One region of the Petrocella sp. genome, then DNA from elsewhere that is predicted to be linked to it. Evidence: riboswitches for the same ligand, from Rfam matches in the RefSeq annotation. Region 1 holds a riboswitch; each other region holds the start of a gene.
What was found. Region 1 has a riboswitch for cyclic di-GMP ahead of AC6F8J_RS14570 (Cys-Gln thioester bond-forming surface protein). Riboswitches for the same ligand answer to the same signal wherever they lie in the genome.

Region 2: it holds a riboswitch for cyclic di-GMP, as region 1 does, so the genes downstream of both, AC6F8J_RS05920 (stalk domain-containing protein) here and AC6F8J_RS14570 (Cys-Gln thioester bond-forming surface protein) in region 1, are expected to answer to the same signal.
Region 3: it holds a riboswitch for cyclic di-GMP, as region 1 does, so the genes downstream of both, AC6F8J_RS02240 (S-layer homology domain-containing protein) here and AC6F8J_RS14570 (Cys-Gln thioester bond-forming surface protein) in region 1, are expected to answer to the same signal.

Annotation. Positions count from the first base shown of each region.
Region 1 is NZ_JCBCDA010000131.1:820-9,074, forward strand. It holds partial or broken gene AC6F8J_RS14535 (glycoside hydrolase family protein) at 1-713, shown strand, start outside; gene AC6F8J_RS14540 (hypothetical protein) at 910-1,062, opposite strand; gene AC6F8J_RS14545 (PqqD family peptide modification chaperone) at 1,514-1,801, shown strand; gene AC6F8J_RS14550 (hypothetical protein) at 1,874-2,821, shown strand; gene AC6F8J_RS14555 (ATP-binding cassette domain-containing protein) at 2,805-4,517, shown strand; gene AC6F8J_RS14560 (Wzz/FepE/Etk N-terminal domain-containing protein) at 4,645-5,346, shown strand; gene AC6F8J_RS14565 (polysaccharide biosynthesis tyrosine autokinase) at 5,343-5,990, shown strand; cyclic di-GMP riboswitch class I at 6,075-6,156, shown strand; gene AC6F8J_RS14570 (Cys-Gln thioester bond-forming surface protein) at 6,321-7,841, shown strand.
Region 2 is NZ_JCBCDA010000049.1:26,655-33,282, reverse strand. It holds gene AC6F8J_RS05935 (substrate-binding domain-containing protein) at 1-335, shown strand, start outside; gene AC6F8J_RS05930 (L-fucose isomerase) at 425-2,212, shown strand; gene AC6F8J_RS05925 (FGGY family carbohydrate kinase) at 2,231-3,622, shown strand; cyclic di-GMP riboswitch class I at 3,708-3,794, shown strand; gene AC6F8J_RS05920 (stalk domain-containing protein) at 3,901-4,872, shown strand; gene AC6F8J_RS05915 (EAL domain-containing protein) at 5,089-6,628, opposite strand, start outside.
Region 3 is NZ_JCBCDA010000019.1:308-6,935, forward strand. It holds partial or broken gene AC6F8J_RS02240 (S-layer homology domain-containing protein) at 1-1,817, opposite strand, end outside; cyclic di-GMP riboswitch class II at 1,848-1,931, opposite strand; cyclic di-GMP riboswitch class I at 2,059-2,142, opposite strand; gene AC6F8J_RS02245 (shikimate kinase) at 2,419-2,964, shown strand; gene AC6F8J_RS02250 (IS1634 family transposase) at 2,968-4,779, shown strand; gene AC6F8J_RS02255 (DUF6273 domain-containing protein) at 5,256-5,732, opposite strand; gene AC6F8J_RS02260 (hypothetical protein) at 5,749-6,057, opposite strand; gene AC6F8J_RS02265 (hypothetical protein) at 6,446-6,628, opposite strand, start outside.

The DNA.
Region 1 (8,255 bases):
TTGATAACGTATTGTTTGAGAACTCACCAGGTGCGGGTGTACACTTATATAATGGCTATGCCAATACAAGTGCATCTACTAACATTAATATATTGAACAGTAGGGTCCAAGACTCAAGAGTAGGTATTTTAATATTCAGTGGCGCAAACAATGTAACCGTATCAAATGTAGACATCGTTAGAGTGGATTTGGGATTCAGTATTGATAATGTATCAAATGTAGACATCAATAATGTAAAGATAATGGAACCGACAGCAATTACAGACGTACCAAAAAGCGCATTTAGAATTAAAAATATGTATCAATCAAGTATAAAGAATGTAACTATTGATGGAAATGGAATGGAAGGCATACTCTTTAATATTTATCAAAATTTAGTTGATGTAATCATATCAAACATTACAGCGACGAATATAAGTGACTTGCATCTATTTTATGCTGACAGCAGTTCAAATGTTAAAAATCTAGTGGTAGAAAATTCGACTTTTGAAATGAACAAAGTTACAACGCAAAGAGCAAGATTTTTAGGTGCAGGATCAACCGCTTTATTTGATAATAATACTTTTGTAAATACTGGTGCTAAATATTCAAGTCTATTCAATAATAGTACGAGTACCAGCGTAACCTTAAAAGGTAATAAGCATAGTGGTTTTACTAATCTTGCCAATACAAGTGATGGTTCAATTTTAACTGACAATATCAAACTTGATTAACATTAATTTCAAAAAATATAATTGAGAATAAACAAAGAGGCTGTTGCGCTTAGAAATTAGTGCAACAGCCTCTTTGTTCTTCTCTAGGAAAGTCATACTCTAGCATTCAGCTTTAAAACATAGTTGAATGCGTCAAGGTCCTTTCTGAAGAATAAAAAAAAGCACGCCATCGTAGATGGGGTGCTTGAATTCGACATTATCTTGGTCCACTAGGTCCTATAATACATATAGGTGGTCGATTAGATTCACCTTTATCTTTTCTTTTACCATTAGAGTTACCTCGACCTCTACCTGCTTCTGTTGATTGTGAATGCAGCTCAACAATCTCAGGTTTGTTCCATTTTTCCATGACCTAACCTCCTCATAGTTACTTGTATTGGTTACAGTTTATTTCTATATTGTCTAACTTTTGGACTTAAGCTCATATTATGTGACATAGGTGACTTTTTAAATAATTATAATCCTTTGAAAAAGATTTGTCCATAACTTTTAATGAAAAAAGTTTTCGATTGAAAAGATGGTTAAGGCGTCAAAACTATATAGTAGAACTTTTGCATACCATATATAGTTACGAATATATCAACGTAATCTATATATGGTATGTGAATTTAGTGAAACTTAGTTTTGACCCTTTAAGCAAAGATGGATTTGGTTTGAATATCTAAATATAAGTAGATCTTTGGTAAATACTTGACATGGAAATTAGAAGAAGCTATCATTAACTAAAGTTTCAGTTTCTTGTATGCTTGGAATAGAGTCAAATGAATTCGAGTGGTTCCTTGCTTGAAAGGTGGTATTAGATGGATTATTTTGAAATTAATCAAGAAGCAATCATAAGAAAAAAAGAGTTAATGATTATCGATTTTGATGGTGAACTTGTGATTAACGATACAGAAAAAGGTGTTCATTATGGGATTAATAATGTTGGATCTATGATATGGAAAATACTAGATGAGCCTCAAACGATAAACTCTATAGTCGGTTTTTTGTTAACACATTACGAGATTGACAAACAAAGATGCCAGGAAGAAGTATCCGATTTTATAAGAGATTTGTATGTAAGAGAATTAATTTGTATCGATATATAAGGTATGTGATTTTGATGAAACTTAGTTTTGACCTTTTAACAAAGTATTATATGATAAAGATGAGGGTATCAGATGTTAGAAAGAAAAAAATATTATTATAAAGCCTTTGGATTAAATCTGTATTCAGAAATTAAACTACCAGAGTTGAATATAAGTGAAGGTAAATATGATGTATGCATTCAACTGGGCACTGCTCCAAGTGTTATAAAAAATGTATTAGAAGAAAGCAACCAGTATCAATTATCAAGGACGGCATTTTTGTTTGATATTGAGGGTGTTGCAAAATACTATGTAACAAATGGTGATCACATCCTTATTGAACTTTATAAAGAGTCGGATATGAACTGTGTTACTGTTTATCTTCTAGGTACAGCAATGGGCGTATTACTTATTCAAAGAAATAGAATTGCAATGCATGGAAGTGCAATAAGCGTTGGACAGCAAGCCTTAATTATAACGGGAGAATGTGGTGCCGGAAAAACAAGTCTATGTTCAGCATTTAGAAAGAAAGGCTATGGATTTTTGGCGGATGACATATCGGTTTTATCTGTGGATAGGGATTCGAAATGTTTTGTACATCCTGCATTTCCACAACAGAGACTTTGTAGTGATACGGCTTTGAAAATGGGCTATAATCTTCAGAATTTGAAACAATCCAGTATGGAAGAAGATAAATATATAGTAAAGCTTGAAGAAAATTATATTGAAGAAAAAATGCCACTTACAGTGATTGTGGAGATTCAAACAGGTATGACTGAAGCGGTTATATTAGAAGAGCTAAAGGGAATCGATAAAATAAAGCATATAGAAAGAAATATATATTGTGGTCAATTATATGATGTTGCTAGGTTCACAAATGAGTACTATCAGACATTATTACTAACGGTAAAGAACACAATTTTTTATAGTATGACTAGACCAGAACAAGGGTTCACCGTTTTGGAACAGCTAAAAAAGATTATGTTTAAACTAACAGGTGAAGATATTGGGAAAAGGCGAAAAAATGAGCAAGAAGATTGACAAAAAGAAAACAAAAGAAATATTCATTAATTTAAAGTGGTTGCTTGTTACAATGAAAGGGTTTAGTCATTTTGTATTTGCAATTATTTTTTTTGGTGCCATCTCAGCTTTACTAGGTATTTATAGAGCATTGGTTACAAAATGGTTGGTTGATTCAGCTACAGCTGCCGATATTGAGCAAATGAATCATTATTTGCTATTATTGGGTGGGATTATTTTGTTTGATATTGGTGTAAAAGCAGTTCGTACAATATTACTTGAAAAAGGAGATATTACAATTGCAAATAGTATACAAAATAAGCTATACACTAGAATTGTCAAAACAAAATGGATGCAATTTTTAAAATACCATAGTGGTGATTATTTAACACGAATGACCAGTGATGTTGATGAAATAACAGAAGTCATTATTTCAACGATTCCGAATATTGTTACGCTTAGTATACTGGTTTTTGGCTCATTTATTTCTATATTTTATATTGATGCAAGGTTGGCCGTTGTGATCATTACTGTTATACCTCTTGCGGCATTATTTATACGAGTTTTTTCTAAAAGACTTAAAAAGCTTTATATTGAAAGTCAGTTAATTGAGTCTACCTATAGGTCTTTTATCAATGAGTCTATTCAAAACATGTTGGTGGTAAAGACATTTTGTTTGGAAAAAATGAGTTTTAATAAAGCGAAATCGATGCAACAGGAAAAGGTAAACTTAGTGGCTTCAAGATCAAGATTGACGGTCATTTCATCTTCTTTGGTTACAATGAGCTCATGGATGGGATTTTTTCTTGTTTTCTTATGGGGATCGGTGAAGATAGCAGAAGGTACAACAACCTTCGGAACACTTATGGCACTCATTCAACTTATAGGAAACATACAAGGGCCATTGATCACTGTGGCGACTTCCATACCTGCGATTGTATATGCTTTGGCTTCTGTTGAAAGAATTAGAGAAATAGAAGAAATGGAGAGCGAGTTTGAAGCTGACTTTTCTTCAGATATGACTTCGGCAGGTATCATTTATAAACAAGTCGATTTTTACTATAACAAAGATAATTATGTACTAAAAAATATTAACATAGAAATTGAACCAGGAGAAACAATAGGCATTATTGGATCTTCAGGTGAAGGAAAAACTACGTTTATACATTTATTAATGTCTCTTTTAAATCCTATAAAGGGTCATATATCTATACTAGATGGAGAAAAAGAGTATGAGGTGAGTACTAAGGCAAGAGGGTTCATTTCCTATGTTCCACAAGGTAACAATATTTTTTCGGGCTCTATAGAAGATAACTTAAGACTGGGTAAAGAGGATGCAACAGAAGAGGAACTAAAGGAGGCCGCAAAAGCTGCAAGTGCATGGGATTTCATTCGAGAAACTGAAAATGTTATGGCGACTCACATTGGCGAAAGGGGGGTTGGACTATCTGAAGGACAAACTCAAAGAATTGCCATTGCAAGAGCACTGCTTCATAAAGCACCTATTCTTATTTTAGATGAGGCCACTTCAGCTTTAGACTCAAAAACAGAAGTGCAAGTATTAAAAACAATACAGTCATTAGAGCAATCACCAACTTGTATTATTATAACCCATAGATTATCTGCATTAAAAATCTGCGATAGAATATTAAAAATTGATAAGGGTTATTTATATGAGATCAGCTATAAGGATGCCGTAAATTTTGAAGATGAATAAAATAATTGCTTTGAACTGTCAGGTCTTGATAAGTTGGCCAATGAATGCTAAGATAAGCTGAGTTAATAAGATGATAGGTATTAATTCATTACGATAAAATATAAGAAGGTTTATTAAGGAGACTGCTATGGGGAACTTCCTGGAGATTAGTTTTAGTGATTTTTTGAATACGTGTATAAAAAAATGGTGGATACTGATAGGTTTTATATTAGTCGGCATATTGATATCTTTTGTGGTAGGAACGATCATTGTTGCGCCTGAATATGAAGCTCACACAACAATATTTATAGGAAATCCATCAGGCGTAGACGCAGATACAAGAATCATGATTCAAGAATTTGAAATGACGCAACAATTAATTAACGACTATAAAGAAATACTAAGGACCAGATTAGTAGCAGAAAATGTTATTAATGAGCTTAATTTAAGCATACCGATTGAAGATTTAAGAGAAAATATGAGTATTGCTAATATTGGAACAACGCGTTTGTTTTCTATAGGCTATAGAGACAACAATCCTAAAATAGCAGCTGAAGTGGCAAATGCATATACAAATCAACTTTCTATAGCGGTGACGGGAATTGTAGGCTTGGATAACATTCAGATTATTGATGAAGCGCGTGCACCTGAACGTCCTATAGGACCATCTGCTATCATATTTATGATGGTAGGTAGTAGCTTAGGTTTATTGCTAGGTCTAGGGTTTATGATTTATAAAGCAGTATTGGCCAAAAAAATATTACAGAACGTTGAAGAAATAGAAGCGCTTTTAGGGTTACCAATATTAGCCGAGTTACCTAGTTATACAATGGAGGCTAATAGATTATGAAAAAAGAAAAAATCATTATCATAAGTGAACCTGATTCATATGTATCTGAAGCGTACAAGATTCTAAGATCTATACTTAGTCATATAAACGTAAGTAGTGGAAAAAAAATCATCATGTTGGCAAGCGCCAATGAAGATGATGATAAAACAGCAGTTATAACAAATCTGGCTGTATCCTTAGCCCAGTTAGGAAAAAAAGTACTATTGGTTGAAGGCGACTATAGACACCCTAAGATCTATAATCTATTTGAGGTGCCTAAACGGCCGGGTTTAACAAACTTACTTTTTGAAAAGAAACAATTAAAAGACTGTGTAAATAAAAACATACAAATAAAGGGCTTAAGTATTTTGACAGCAGGTACTTCATCAGTATCCAACCTTGAACTCTATGCAAGGCCGGAAATTATGCCCTTGATAGAGGAGATGAAGGCGGAGTATGATGTTGTATTGATGGATGTACCACCTATTATGAACTATTCAGATGGAACGGTTTTATCAAGGATCGTCGATGGTGTTATTCTTATTGCCGCTCTTAATGAAACTCGTAAAGACCACTTAATTAAAATGCATGATATGTTAGAGATGGTAAATGCGAAAATAATAGGTGTGGTTGTGACAAAGTCGAAAAAAAAGAAGAATAAATAATATATTTATTCTTCTAGTAAGGATTGACTTATGGTGCAAAAATGATATAATAGGTAATAAGGATTAGTTTTATAAATATAAAACATAATATTTTGGCAAACTTCTTGAAAAAGAAGGGCGCAAAGCTAGAATCTAAGGTTTAGACTATGATAGTTCGGCTGCTTAAAATAATAAGCAGCTTTTTTTATTTCCAAATATTTGTTGGTATTTGCGAAATATTACAATGTTATAGTAAGTTATGAGGGGAATATAAACAAGATTCTGCTAATACTTTATTTAAGGGCAATAGTAGCTGAACAATGATATCCGACTATTGTAGAGGAGAAGAAGATGAAAAACTATAAAATAAAAAAGAAATTAAGTTTGGTCCTATCGAGTATTTTAATTATGTCATTATTGATGTCAACAAGTGTATTTGGTAGTAGTTTTTACTGGACACCATATCCTGGTGGCGGTTTGGATGGCTTTATACGGGGGGCAGATGTTGACAATACTTTTATTTTTAATTTATATGACATAAAAACAGGCGATTTATTGCAAGCATATTGTTTTGATGAAACCATGGAGATGTTTGTAGACTCAGTTTACGGAGACATTATCCCGCTTGGTGATAATAATGATGATAATATGGTTAGGGCGATATTAGCTCACTCTCTACCCTATCTTAACTTGAAGGAAATTGAAGACAATCTAGAGGTGGAAAGCCTAAGTAAAGATGATGTAATAACAGCTACTCAATATGCAATATGGAAAATAGTAAATGGAACACCAATGTATTCACCTGTAGCAAATAGTGATATTACAATGCTTTATAATTATTTTTTGGAATTATCACCAATGGCATCACCGAATGAGTATGAAGCGGTTATAACAAGCCCAAGCTATAGAAGATCCGGTGGCATTGTGACACTGAACTTTGATTATTACATTCAGTTGCCAGATGGTACGAAAGTGGACACTGAAGAACTTAATGCTCAATTATCATATAATAAAAGTATATTGACTGAAGACTTAACCCGAAATGGAGATTTTTTAGTATCTGTCGAGTTGACCATCAGTGAAAGTAATTTGCCTGCTAATGAAAATCTTAGAATAACATTAAAAGGCACATTGGTTGAAGCGTATAGGTTGACAGGCACACATACTGAATTGATACCTATACCTGTAGAGGTTGAATATAAAGAAACTTTAGAAGATGACACCAAAACAGATGACGACATCCAAACAGGTAACGACACCAAAACAGATGACGACATCCAAACAGGTGACGACACCAAAACAGATGACGACATCCAAACAGGTGACGACACTAAAACAGGTGACGACACTAAAACAGGTGACGACATCCAAACAGGTGATGACACTAAAACAGGTGACGACATCCAAACAGGTGATGACACCAAAACAGGTGACGATGAAGATTTGGAAGTGCTATTAAAATCTACTAATAATGATTCAAACAGAGTTTTTAGGACAATTGCACTGGACGTTGACTATGAAGAAGAGATTAAAGATTCTCAAACGTTAGTATTTGTCGATGATGAAGATATTATAGCAACCAGAGACTTCAGTTATACAAGAAGAAGTAGAGATCGTGACCCAGATCCAGATCCAGATCCAGAACCAGAACCAGATCCAGAACCAGAACCAGAACCAGAAGAAATAGAAATACCGGATGAAATAGTAGAAATACCTGAAGCGGTGCCAGAGCTTGAAGAGGTTATTTTAGATGAAGCTATAATCATACCTCAAGCTTTACCTGAAACATCAGGAACACCAATTGGTATATTGATGCTACTAGGAAGCAGTATATCCGGGTTAGGTTTATATATTAAGAAGCGTAATAAATAGTATACTAAATAGTATACTAAATCATAAAAAAGATGAAGGAGGTGTTAGTGTGAAGAAAGAGTGGAAAAAGCCAGAAATTATTGAATTAGAAGTTGTATTAACTGAACAGTGGGTTCTACCTCGGAGTTAAATAATTATTAATTTATTTCATGTATATTCAAATAAAGCATTAACTAAGGTTAATGCTTTATTTGAATGAAAATCGTTATTTTATAATAGATTATTGGTTAAGGCGTAAAAACTATATAGTTGAACTTTCACCTACCATATGTAGTTATGAATGTATCAACGTAATCTACATATGGCAGGCGAATTTAGTGAAACTTAGTTTTGACACTTTAGCATAGACATAAAAAGCTATATTCTTAGGTATTTCAGGTGAAAGGTTAATGGTATATTATTATGACGAACCAT
Region 2 (6,628 bases), on a different contig from region 1:
CAATGTTAACAGCACACCCTGAGCTAGATGGTTTTTTTGGATCCAATGAAGGTTCAATAATTGGAGTACTAAACGCTATTCGTGAGGTTGGATTAGAAGGCAGAATAATTGCTGTGGGTTATGACTCAGGAAAAGCACAAATGGATGCAGTACGTGAAGGCATTATAAGTGGCTCAATATCTCAAGATCCAATAGGGATTGGATATAAAGCGGTTGAAGCTGCGGTTAAAGCGGCTAGAGGAGAAACACTAGAAAAAAACATTGACACAGGTTTTGTTTGGTATGATGCAAGCAATATTAATGACGAAGATGTATTTCCAGTTCTTTATGAATAAACGCTACTAGATACAGTAAAATCAAGCACAACACCCACTTGCAAGTCAAGCGTGTGTTGTGCTTAGAGCATAAGAAGGAGGCAAATAAAATGAAAAATGAATTCAGATTAAATGTTAGCTTACCAAAAGTAGGTATTCGTCCAACCATTGATGGACGTCGCCGAGGTGTTCGAGAATCCTTAGAAGACCAAACAATAACCATGGCTAAAAATGCTGTAAAATTTATCGAAGAAAATATAAGACATGCTAGTGGTGAGCCGGTAGAATGTGTTATTGCAGATACAACCATCGGTGGTGTGGCTGAAGCAGCAGCTTGTGAAGAGAAATTCCAACGGGAAGGTGTTGGCCTTTCTATAACGATAACTCCGAGTTGGTGTTATGGCATGGAAACAATTGATATGAATGGGGTGCGTCCAAAAGCAATATGGGGGTTTAACGGAACAGAACGTCCCGGAGCGGTATATTTAGCAGCCGCAGCCGCAGGCCATGATCAATTGGGTCTACCGGTATTTACCATCTATGGTCAAGATGTTCAAGATGGAAAGGATGAAACGATTCCTGAAGATGTAAAGCGTAAAATATTGCTTTTTGTAAAATCAGGCATAGCTGTTGCAACAATGAAAGATAAAGCATATTTGTCCGTGGGTACCGTATCAATGGGTATAGCAGGATCAGTCGTGGATGTTAATTTTTTTAATGACTATTTAGGCATGCGAAATGAATACGTGGATATGTGTGAGATTACGCGACGTATACAAGAAAAAATATATGATGAAGAGGAATATATAAAAGCATTAGCTTGGGTAAAAGACAACTGTAAAGAAGGTCCTGATTATAACAAAAATCCTTGGGACCGCAAAGATCTTGATAACTATTGGGAGTATGTGGTCAAGATGACCATTATATTTAGAGACCTAATGGTTGGTAATCCGAAGCTCAAAGAGCTTGGATTCCTAGAAGAAGCGGATGGACACCATGCCATAGCCGCAGGATTTCAAGGCCAAAGACAGTGGACGGACTATTTGCCAAATGGTGATTTTTTAGAAACAATCTTAAATTCATCCTTTGATTGGAATGGTATTCGTGAAGCATTTATAGTTGCCACAGAGAATGATAGCCTAAATGGGGCACCAATGCTATTTGGTCATCTATTAACTGGGACAGCCCAAATATTCTCAGATGTAAGAACCTATTGGAGTCCAGAGGCTGTTAAACGCGTAACGGGACATGAACTTACAGGTCTTGCCAAAAATGGTATCATTCATTTAATAAATAGTGGTTCAACAACCCTTGATGGAACTGGGCAGCAAAGTGATATAGATGGACAACCAATGATGAAACCTTATTGGGAGATTCAAGAAGATGAGGTAAAACGCTGTCTTGATGCCACAAGATTCTGCCCGGCAAATAGCGAGTATTTCTGTGGTGGTGGGTTCTCAACACGTTTTGTTACAAGAGGGAATATGCCGGTGACCATGTCTAGAATTAATATTATTAAAGGCCTTGGTCCGGTTTTACAGATTGCAGAAGGCTACACGGTAGAGTTAGAGGATGAAGTGCATCAAACCTTGGACCAAAGAACAGATCCAGCTTGGCCGACAACTTGGTTTGTACCGATTTTAACAGGTGAAGGTGCATTTGAAGATGTCTATTCGGTTATGGATACATGGGGTGCTAATCATGGCGCTATTAGCTATGGACATATAGGTGATCAACTCATTACACTGGCATCTATGTTAAGAATACCGGTAAGTATGCATAATGTTGATTCTCATCGTATATTCAGACCGAAAGCATGGCGTGGATTTGGAAGCAAAGATTTAGAAGGCGCAGATTTTAGAGCATGTCAAACCTATGGAGCTCTTTATAAAAAATAAGCAAAAGGAGGTTCTTAGATGCAAGTTTTAGCCTTTGATTTAGGTGCAAGTAACGGACGTGCTATCATTGGAGAATACAACCGAGGGAAGATTGTCTTACATGAAGTCCATCGGTTCTCCAATAGCCCGGTAAAAATGAATAACCATCTCTATTGGGACTTTCCACGCTTACTTTTTGAATTAAAAACAGCATTGATAAAATCCAAAAATCTAGGTTGCAAAATTCAAAGTATTGGGATAGATTCTTGGGGTGTGGATTATGGTGTATTGGATGTAGAAGGTGAATTGATGGCAAACCCAATACATTATAGAGATGAACGATGTAACCAAGGTTTAGCCCTACTTTTAGAAAAGAAAAATGAGGCATCATTAAAAAGTGAAACGGGTATGGACTGTGTGAGCTATAATACGATTAATCAATTAATGGTAGATCGTTATATACGATGGGATCATGCGGATGTTATTCTTAATATTCCGGATCTATTCAATTACTTTTTAACAGGTAAAAAGCTATCGGAATACAGTATGGCAACGACAACACAACTTTTTGACTATAAAACCATGAATTGGAACACATCATTGATTCAAGATCTTGGATTCAAAAAATCATTATTTATGCCGATTATACAATCAGGCACAAACCTAGGATCTGTGAAGAATGAGATCATAAATGAACTAGGTATTGAGTCATTAGATGTTATCTCGGTGACAAGTCACGATACGTCACTGGCTTTACAAAGCTTACCGATGGAAGACGACTATCTGTTTATTGCTACCGGAACATGGATTATTGTCGGTGCCAAGCAAGAGCAGATGACCATGAATGAAAAGGTGATTGAATATGGCCTGGCCAATGAAGGTGGATCCTATCCGTCGGTGAATCTTCTGAAAAATCATGTCGGACTCTGGATTTTACAAGAATCCAAAAAATACTGGGAAAACAATGGTATGAATATTGACTTTGGTGAAATGGTTGAATTAGCAAAGGGCACAGTCATTAGAAGTGAAATCGATATTAATGACCCTCGGTTTTTTGAACCCGGAGATATGCCGATTAAGGTTCAAGATTATTGTAAAGAAACAAAGCAACAAGTGCCAAAGAGTATAGGCGAGATTGTACGTGTTATTGAAGAAAGTCTTGCAAAACAGATTACAAAAACACTATCTGAAATTGAAACAGCCATAGGAAAAAAATATGATCGTGTTTGTATTTTTGGTGGTGGCGTCCAAGATCAGTTACTATGTCAGTTGATCAAAAAATACAGCAAAAAACAACTTGTTTATGGCGTAAAAGAAGCGACAGCTCTAGGGAACATTACCGAACAGCTCATAGCTTTAGAAGCGTTTACTGAAGAAGACCGCATAAAAGTTTTTCAAGAATCTTTTAATGCCATCAAGATTAGGGTATGAAAACAGTGACCTGCATTCTTTGAATCATTGACAAAACGGTTCTATAAGACTATACTTTGTAGTACAAGTAATAAAGTTATCAAGTAAACGATAAAGGCAAACCCAAGGAAATTTGGGGACGCAAAGCCACGGGCCTTAAGGTGATTATGACCAAGGTAGCCGGGTTACCAAATACTGAAAATACAGGAATAATGTATTAGCTCTGTTTGGCAATCCAACCAGAGCTTTTTTTGTGCTTTGAGGATTAAAAAACAATCATTCATTAAGGAGGAACTAAGATGAAAAAATTCAACAAAGTATTAGCATTACTTATGATTTTTGTACTGACATTTGCATTTTCAGCGGTATCATTTGCAGAAGAGGTGGATCTGACATCACCAGTAAGTGAAGCTGATGAAGAAGTAACAACCGATGATGATGCAGAAGTAGAAGAAGAGGGTAATAAGGGAAAAGGTAAGAGTAAGGAAATGAAAAATGCTTGGAAGCTTGAAAAGCAACTTTTAGAACAAGAAAAGGACCAGCTAGAAGAGCTAAAAGATAGTCTAGAAGAGCAACTAGATGCTTTAGAAGAAGAACTTGAAGCTGCAGAAGAAGCGGGTGATACAGCATTAATAGAAAGCCTAAGAGCTGAACTTGAAGCATTGAAGCTTGAAAAAGACACCTACAAAACGGATTTGAAGAATAAGCTTGCGCTAATGAAGCAGATTGCAAGAAGTAAGTACACAGAAGAAGAACTAAGCCAGCTACAAGAAGTCTATAAAAGCTTTAATAATCTAAAAAATATGAGAACGATTCCAGTTGAAAATGTGTTTTTTAAAAACAGAGATGTCAAGTTTGATACTCCGCCGGTTATAAAAGAAGGTAGAACCCTTATTCCGGTTAGAGCTATTACAGAAGCAATGGGAGCGACCGTAACGTGGAACAGTGAAGAAAAACTTGTAACAATTGTTAAAGATGGTACAACAATCGTCTTTGACTTATTAAACAATATGACCTATGTCAACGATGTTGAAGCGACAATAGATGTACCTGCCGATGTCATGAACAATAGAACCATGGTGCCATTAAGATTTATTGCTGAGAACCTAGGGCTAAAGGTTACTTGGGATGAAGAAGCTCAAACCATTGAAGTAGATGAAGAGATTATAGCAGATGAAGTCGTTGAAGAAATCACAGATGAAGAAAATGAAGTTGTCGTGGATCCAACAGAAGAAGATTCAGTAGTGGTCGATAGTGAAGATACAATATAGTAGATACAATAGTAGATACTATACAGTAGCATAGGAAAAAAGGAGTTGAATCGAAACGTTCAACTCCTTTTTATTGTTCTCAAGGAAAGTCATACTTTAGTATTCAGCCAAAAAGCGTGGCAGAATACGTCAAAGACCTTTCCTGTCGAACCATTCAGAAATATGAGCAGGGATCATAACGAAGCCAAGCTTCTTTTCTTGCCAAGATTACATATTTCAATCATTCATCTCATGAATATATTTCATTAAGCCATCTTTGGGTAAAGGTTTGGAGAAATAATAACCTTGTATGATATGACAATCATGTTGTTTTAGAAATTCTAATTGTTCTAAGGTTTTAATGCCTTCTGCAACGATTTCGATATTCATGTTTTTTGCTAGATTAATGATCAGCTTTGCTATGCTACCATCATCCGTTTTAGGATAATCTTTAATAAAGTTTCGGTCAATCTTAATACGTTCAAAGGGAAATCGTTTTAAGTAGCTAAGTGAAGCATAGCCTGTGCCAAAGTCATCTATGGTAATGAGAAAGCCCATGTGTTTTAATTCAATAATCACATCAATAGCTTCATCTTCATTCGTTATGAGAAGACTTTCAGTCACTTCAAATTCAATGTTTTCATTAGGAAAGGCATAGATTTGCTTCAAACGCATAACCTGAGCGAATAAAAAATCCCATTTGAGTTGCACGGCAGAAATATTGACGGCAACAACAATAGATGTATTAGATTTGTAGAAATCTTCAGCAAGCTTAAAAGCCTCTTTAAGTACAAACTCGCCAATAGGAATGATGAGTCTAGTCTGCTCTGCAAGGGGGATGAACTGATTTGGTGAGATATAATGATCATCGTGTTTCCAACGCAATAAGGCTTCAACACCAACAACATGTTTGGTGTGTACATTAATTTGAGGTTGAAAATGCAAAAACATTTCATTTTGTTCAAGCGCAAAACGCATATGTTTTAGGAGTTCATAGTTTTCAGCAGATATAGATTCAAAGGCATCCTCGTATTTAACAATCTGATTTTTGCCGTTGTTCTTTGCATGATTCAGGGCAATACTTGCATTTTTAAGCAGTTTTTCAGCGGTGGCACCGTTTTCGGGCGAGCAAGAAAAGCCGAAACTTACAGTGATATGGTGAAGTTCATCATTAAGCAAATAGGGCTTAGTAAGGTGTCTTTTGAGAGAAGTCAAATGGTTAAGGATAATCTCATCAAGATTAAGTTGATAAAAAACACCAAATTCATCCCCTTCTGTTCTAGCAATCAGGTCATGTGGGGGTTCATATTGCAACAAACGGTCGGAAAACTGCTTGATGAGTTGATCACAAGCTTCAGTACCGATAAGCCCATTAAGAATTCTAAAGTTGTCAATATTAATTAAGAGACAGACATAGGATGATTCGCTATTGGTTTGTAAGAGAGCGTCTATTTTTTCTTGAAACAGGACCTTATTTGGTAACTGAGTGGCAAAGTCATAGAAACGAAGGTAGTTCAGGTGCTGGTCCTTAATTTTTTGCTCGGAAATATCTTTAAAAAGGCCCAGATAGTAAGTGGCCTCATCGACAATCCTGGTGATGTACAGTTGCATAGGGTAGGGCATGTCACCTAAACGTTTTTGCTCGAATTCTCCTTGCAATAGGCCTTTAGTGGATAGTATATGTTTTTGTTTGTCTGTTAGGTGTATGCCGGCTGTTAATAAATCGGAGTCAAGGTTTTGCTCTTGATAACCAGTGATGCTGTGAAAGGTTTTATTC
Region 3 (6,628 bases), on a different contig from region 1:
AATGCTTTTTTATTTAACAATACATATTTGGAAAAATGTTGGATTGTAACTGATATTGTCCCATTTACTGAATCTAGGGTTTGATTCTCAAGTAGTATCATCTCTTGATTGACTTCATCAACATAATAGATTGCAGGTTCAAACTCTTGATTCTGAAGCAACTCATTGTTAAAGGCAAATGTTAGCTCTGCTGAATCAAAAGTTCCATCTAAATCAAATTCATAGCCCGCACCAACATAACCCGGCATATCTTCCGGCAAATAAAAGTTATCCCCGGATACTTTTCGTATAGACAAAGTATCTATCAGTCTTCCTGGTATATTCATCGTTATTGTAGGGACCGCTCTAAGGTCTGTTTCTTCCTGTGAGGCTGTTTTTGTTATTAAAAATATTTCATCGCCATCTAGGATTCCATTTCCATTTGTATCCGGATTTGTTGGATCCGTTCCTACTTCAAGTTCTTTTGAATCACTTAATCCATCATTATCCGTATCATACAGTAATGGATTTGTGGAATGAATATTCATCTCATCATAATCACTAAGACCATCTCCATCGGTGTCAACATCCCATGGATTCGTACCTAATACTTGTTCTTCTAAATTGGTTAGGCCATCTCCGTCAAAGTCCTCATCCCCATCTAAGATGCCATTATTATCCGAATCAACTTCTAAAGGATTGGTTCCTGTGTAATATACTTCATAATAATCTGTAAGGCCGTCACCATCTGTATCCAGATTATAAGGATCTGTACCATAAAATACTTCATAAATATTTAAAAGGCCATCATTATCTTCATCGCCATATTCATCAAATTCCAAGGTCAAAATTGCGCTTATTGTTACATTGCTTGCTGGCATGGTAAATGTTGTTTCTTTTGAAGTTTTGTCGTCAAAAGAGCCTCCACCAGTTGATGCCCATTCCGTAAAATTATAGTATTTTTCTGGTACTACTTTTACATTTACTCTTGCTCCAGGTGCATGATTTCCTACAATACTTATGTTAACTTCTCCACCTATTATCGTTTCAACTTCTAGTTTATATGTTAGAGCATTCGTACTTCCACCGGATGAAGAGCCTCCTGTACTCGATGTTGTTTTATCTTCTTCTTTTATGATGCCTTCTGGGATTATGGGGTCTTCTATCTCTTTATCATTCTCTATATCTTTATCAAAAAGTTCTAATAATCTGTTTATAATGACCATGGCTTCAGCTCTTTTTGCATTCGCATTTATCGCAAAATGCTTATCTGGATAGCCTTGAACTAATCCTAAATTAACTGCTTGCTGGATGGCTTCATATGCCCAAAAGGTAGATTCTAAATCATTAAAATTATAAACTTCTTGGCCTATGTTCTCAAAACCTTCTACTCGCATAATAAGTGTTACAATTTCTGATCTGGTAATATAGGCACTTGGCTTAAAGGAGCCATCTTTATATCCTTCAATTAAACCTAATGACTTTCCTATTAGGATATTGTCTTTGCCCCAATGATTCAATATATCAGAGTACGCTACATCACTGCTTACTTCCGATGTTAAATCCACTAATTCCGATTCTGAATAGAGTGCCCTGAGTACAAGCGTTATAAACTCTGCCCTTGTTATCATTTTTTCAGGCATTATGTAATAAATATTGTCAATTTGAGTACCCTCTACAACTTCTTTGTCAATTAATTCCTTAATTTCTTTTTCTGCCCAATGCCCTATAATGTCAGGATGATTTGGGTTTGTCTCTGCAAAAGCACTGATGTGTGCAACTTGCAAAAGAATTGTAAAACACAAAACAATTGCTAAAACTCTCTTCATTCTTTTCATTTTCTTTTTCTCCTCTTAAAATTTGTTGGATTCTAAGAAGGTCGGTTACACTATTAGCTCCGAGTAGACCAAGTGTCCCATTAAAGTCTATTCATCTACGCTCCCCTATCTCATGTTCCCCTCTTACAAAATCCATGTTGATAGCGGAGGGTACACTATCTTTATTCAATCGGTTAAGCCCATTCCTTAACTTGTATGAATCCAATAAATATACAAAAAAAAGCCAGGAAGCATCCTTGATTCATGCAACCGGCTACCTTTTCTCTTTCTTTAAGGTCCTTTGGCTTTGCGTCCTTATCTTTCGATAAGTTTGCCTTTAAATTATCATTAAAGATATAATATCATCATATTTTATATACTGTCAATCTGTTTTCAAATATTAATAGTCTTATATGCTCAATTTCTTTTCTACTTTTTTGAGTATATAAGACCATATTGGTATCCCACCTGAGTTTTGAAGTGAATATCTAAAAACAATCCAGCAATCCCTTGTGGTTACTGGTGGTTACTGGTATTTTCTTGTCTACTTTTTGTGTTTTATATATGGCGCAATATAGCGATACATGTTATAATAATAGTATATTCCAGAGGAGGACGCTTTATGAACATACTATTATTCGGTGTTTCAAATGTGGGCAAAACCGTTGCTGGCAGGCTGCTTGCTCAACGTTTAAGTTATGATTTTTACGATTTTGATGAAGAAGTTAAAAAGAATCTCAATACTACATTGGAAAATTTTGTGACAAATAGAACACTGCGCGAACGCGATAGAATACGTTGCGAAGTTATCAATGCTCTCATCTCTCATAAAGGCAACAAAGTTATCGCTATCACTCCATTGTCCTATATACAACCCATTTATGCTCTCTTGTCTTCTTCAGATATATTCCCCATCGTATTAACAGATTCAGTTGAAAGCATTTTTGATCGTCTTGTTTTCAGTGACGAAAATGATGTTATCTATACAGATGATGCCTATAAAAACAAACACAGAAATCATTATCTATTAGAAATAAGCAAAGACCTCACTTGGTATGGTTCCGTTTACGCTGGCATTAAACATCATTTCCATATGTTAGGCCGACAGACGGAAGCTGTAGTCGATGCTTTGATTATCGAGTATCGTCTCGATGGCAAGGAGGTTTAGCCTATGTACTTACGTAAAATCAAACGTCCACAAGGTATTTACCTTGCCATTCAAGAAAGCTATTATGATAGTTCCAGCAAGCAAAGCCGAACTCGTACAATCCAGAGTCTTGGATACCTTGAATCTTTAAAATCTGAACATGACGATCCTATCGCTTTCTTCACTCAAAAAGCCTTGGAGATGACAGAACAAAAAAAATCCGAAAAATCAATCAACATTAAGATTGACTCTCATACAAAAATGGGAATAGATACAAACGATGTTCGCAACATTGGCTATGTTGTATTGAAAGAATTGTATAAAAGATTAGAGTTGGACAAGTTTTGGAACTGGAAGACACGCAATCTTTCCATAGAATTTAGCGTGAACCAAATTTTTCGCTTACTAGTATTTTCACGAATTCTAAGACCATCCTCAAAGAAAGGAACTTATGATGCCCGAAATTTCTTCTTTGAAGACTTCAAAGATTTTTCGCTTGACGATGTCTACCACGCACTAGACATTATCTCCAACAATAATGAAGCTCTTCAAAAATGGATTTATGATCGTTCCTCAAATATTTGTTCAAGAGATATGTCAGTAGCTTATTTTGACTGTACGAATTATTACTTTGATATTGGGCGGTCAGACATGGACACACTGGATGATAACGGAAATCCTGTCGATAAGGACGGCAACCCTGTTTCTACGAAATACAGAAAACGTGGACCAGAAAAAAACCATCGCCCTGATCCCATAGTTGAAATGGGGTTGTTGATGGATAGAAATGGGATTCCTCTCGCTTTTGATTTGTTCCCCGGAAACGAATCCGAAAAGGTCCATATGCGTCCTATAATTAACCGCATTAAAAATGAATTTTCAGATAGTCGCATTATTTTTGTAGCTGACAGAGGATTAAATACCTCAGACAATATCTACTATCTAAACGGCGATAATAAAGGAGATTATAATCAACGAGACGGTTATGTCTACGGCCAGTCCATCAGAGGCGCTGATGCAGATTTTAAAGAATGGGTTGTCTCAGCTGGGTATCGTGTTGATAAAATCACTAATGATGATGGGGAAGAAATAGCCTTCAAACACAAATCAAGAATCTATCCCAAAACACTTCACGTAAATGTGACAAAACCAGGAAGAAAAAATCCATTGAAAAAAGATGTCTCTGTCGATCAGAAACAAATGGTCTATTACTCAGAAAAATATGCAAAGAAACAGCAAGCTGATAGAGAAGTTATGATTCAACGAGCCAAAGATATGATTAGTCACCCAAAAAAATATGACAAAGTAACTTCTGCTGGCTCAGCCTCATATGTCCTTAACATAGCCTTTGACAAAAGTACTGGAGAGATAGTTAAGGGTAAATCATTGGCTTTGAATTTAGAGAAGATCGAAGAAGAAAAGAAATATGATGGCTATTATTCCATTGTAACCAGTGAACTGAACATGTCCGATATAGAAATTCGAGAAATATACCGTGGCTTGATTCGTATTGAAGATACATTTAAAATTTCAAAATCTGAGTTTAGTTCAAGACCAGTTTTTGTCCGCACAAACGACCATATAGATGCTCACTTTACAACGTGTTTTACCTCATTGATACTTATTCGATTGCTGCAAACAAAGCTTGAAAACCAATACCCTGTCGGAAAAATCATTAACTCATTAAAAAACTACTGTTGTGTCCCGCTTGATACAAACAACTACCAATTCACCTACTATGACGAGATCATTAAAGCCTGCAGCAAAGCCTTTAATATGACACTAGATAACAAATACCAAACACGGCAACAGATACAACATTTATTAAGATACTAAAATTTTGACATTTGCAATTTTAAGTCCTGTACGCTATATAGAAGAAATGGCGCATCCCAATACTTGAAAGGGCTGCGCCGTTTTTACTTCAAAACTCGAGATATTAGCACATATCCAGCTTTCTTTTGCTGAAATTTATTCCAATTGTTCAACTATTTTTGATATTTCTGGTCTTGAAGCTTTTGTATCTCTAATCGTAAAACTCAAAATACTAAACATTACATGCAGACTTATTGTTATCTGGAATTACTCAGCTACTCACAGTTATACTTGCTGATAGGATACAAAATTATAAATACCTCTAGAGCATGGAACCATTAATCGCATGTTAATAACAATATTAGTTCAAATATAAATTTTTGTCCACAACTCCGTTTTCTGCTCTAGTATCTAATTCTCAGAAAGCGTTTTGCAATTACCTTTATAGGGCTTAATTAGAGTACCTGAACCTGATTTTATAATCATAGAACTTTGATTTAAGTATAATGCCGGTCTAACACCACTACTTTCCTTTCATAAGCCCTATGATTCAAAACTGTGCAACTCTTTGCTGGAAGCACCCTGTATTCTGTAGTAGATTGAGGTGTACGAAGCCAATAAGAATAGCTTAGACTTGGTGTGAAATATAATATATTACTAGTTAATGCAGGGTCTTTAACTGCAGACTTGGTAGGTGTTACTCTTATTGGTGATCGACTAACCCCATTGATATCTATATGTGCACGACTACCCACTACGAGATTCTGCAACTCATATGCCGATAAAAAAAACACTTTATCTGTTATAGTCTTATAGTATGCATTTTCATAGTTTTGAGCTATCGCTCCATATGGAGAGTCCACAGAAATATGTGGTTCTGTACCACCTTCTTTTTTATGCTTATCAATAGTAGGAAGTAGCGTTTTATGTGTCGTTGGAATGATTTCATCCGTTGTGAAATTCCCATCCGCCAAAAAAACCTTCTCCTGATCATAGGGTGCATAAAATGTGCGCACTATTTAACCATTGACGAATAGTCGAGGTCTCCCATTCATTGCTTCCATATTTTTTTCTTTCTTCATTTTCATGATTATTAACTGCAGCATCAAAAGACTTGGCACATAACATATGTTCTGAATAAAGAAGAGGATTACTATTATGATCAAGATGGATGACTCGCCAAAGAATGGGTTCGTTTAAATAGGAACCAAATTCAATATAATCACCAATTGCAAAAGTTGGCGACGCATGTAATGGAATAGATGGTGTTAAAAGAAGAATTAAAGCTACCCTCGTCAAGAAAAATAACAGTTTTTTATCATATTAACCTCCCTTGTTTATTGAAGTTGGTTTTTTCTATATTCGTATTATTTTTGTTATCAAGATGTTTTCCTAAGGTATGAAGGGATACTTGACATTTCGTCTTTAATAAATCCAGCTTTATCACTAATATCATAGCCACCAATAGCGTTCACACTCTTGAAATATCATGATTTCCTTTTAGTCTTGGATTCCTGCCGACCTCGTTATGAGTTAGCAGGAATCCAGGTGTTAAGTCAGATACGATTTTAAAAGGGGCAGTCCTCGGTAGCATATCAGCAGTATTTCCCTGAACAACTACTATGGATTTATTGAAAAATAGCTTTGGATTATTTACACTTTATTTTACAACTTCTTATGAACAACCTTATGGCACATCCGTCATCTTGCTAACCCAAATTTCTATCAACTTTGAGTCCTCATCAAATGCAAAAAAAACTTCTACACTTGTTAAAATATATTCACCCATGAAGATGTTTATAGACTTTACACCAATCACTGGATCTCGTGAAGAGTTTACATAATACTTACTTTTCTTTCCCCGATATAA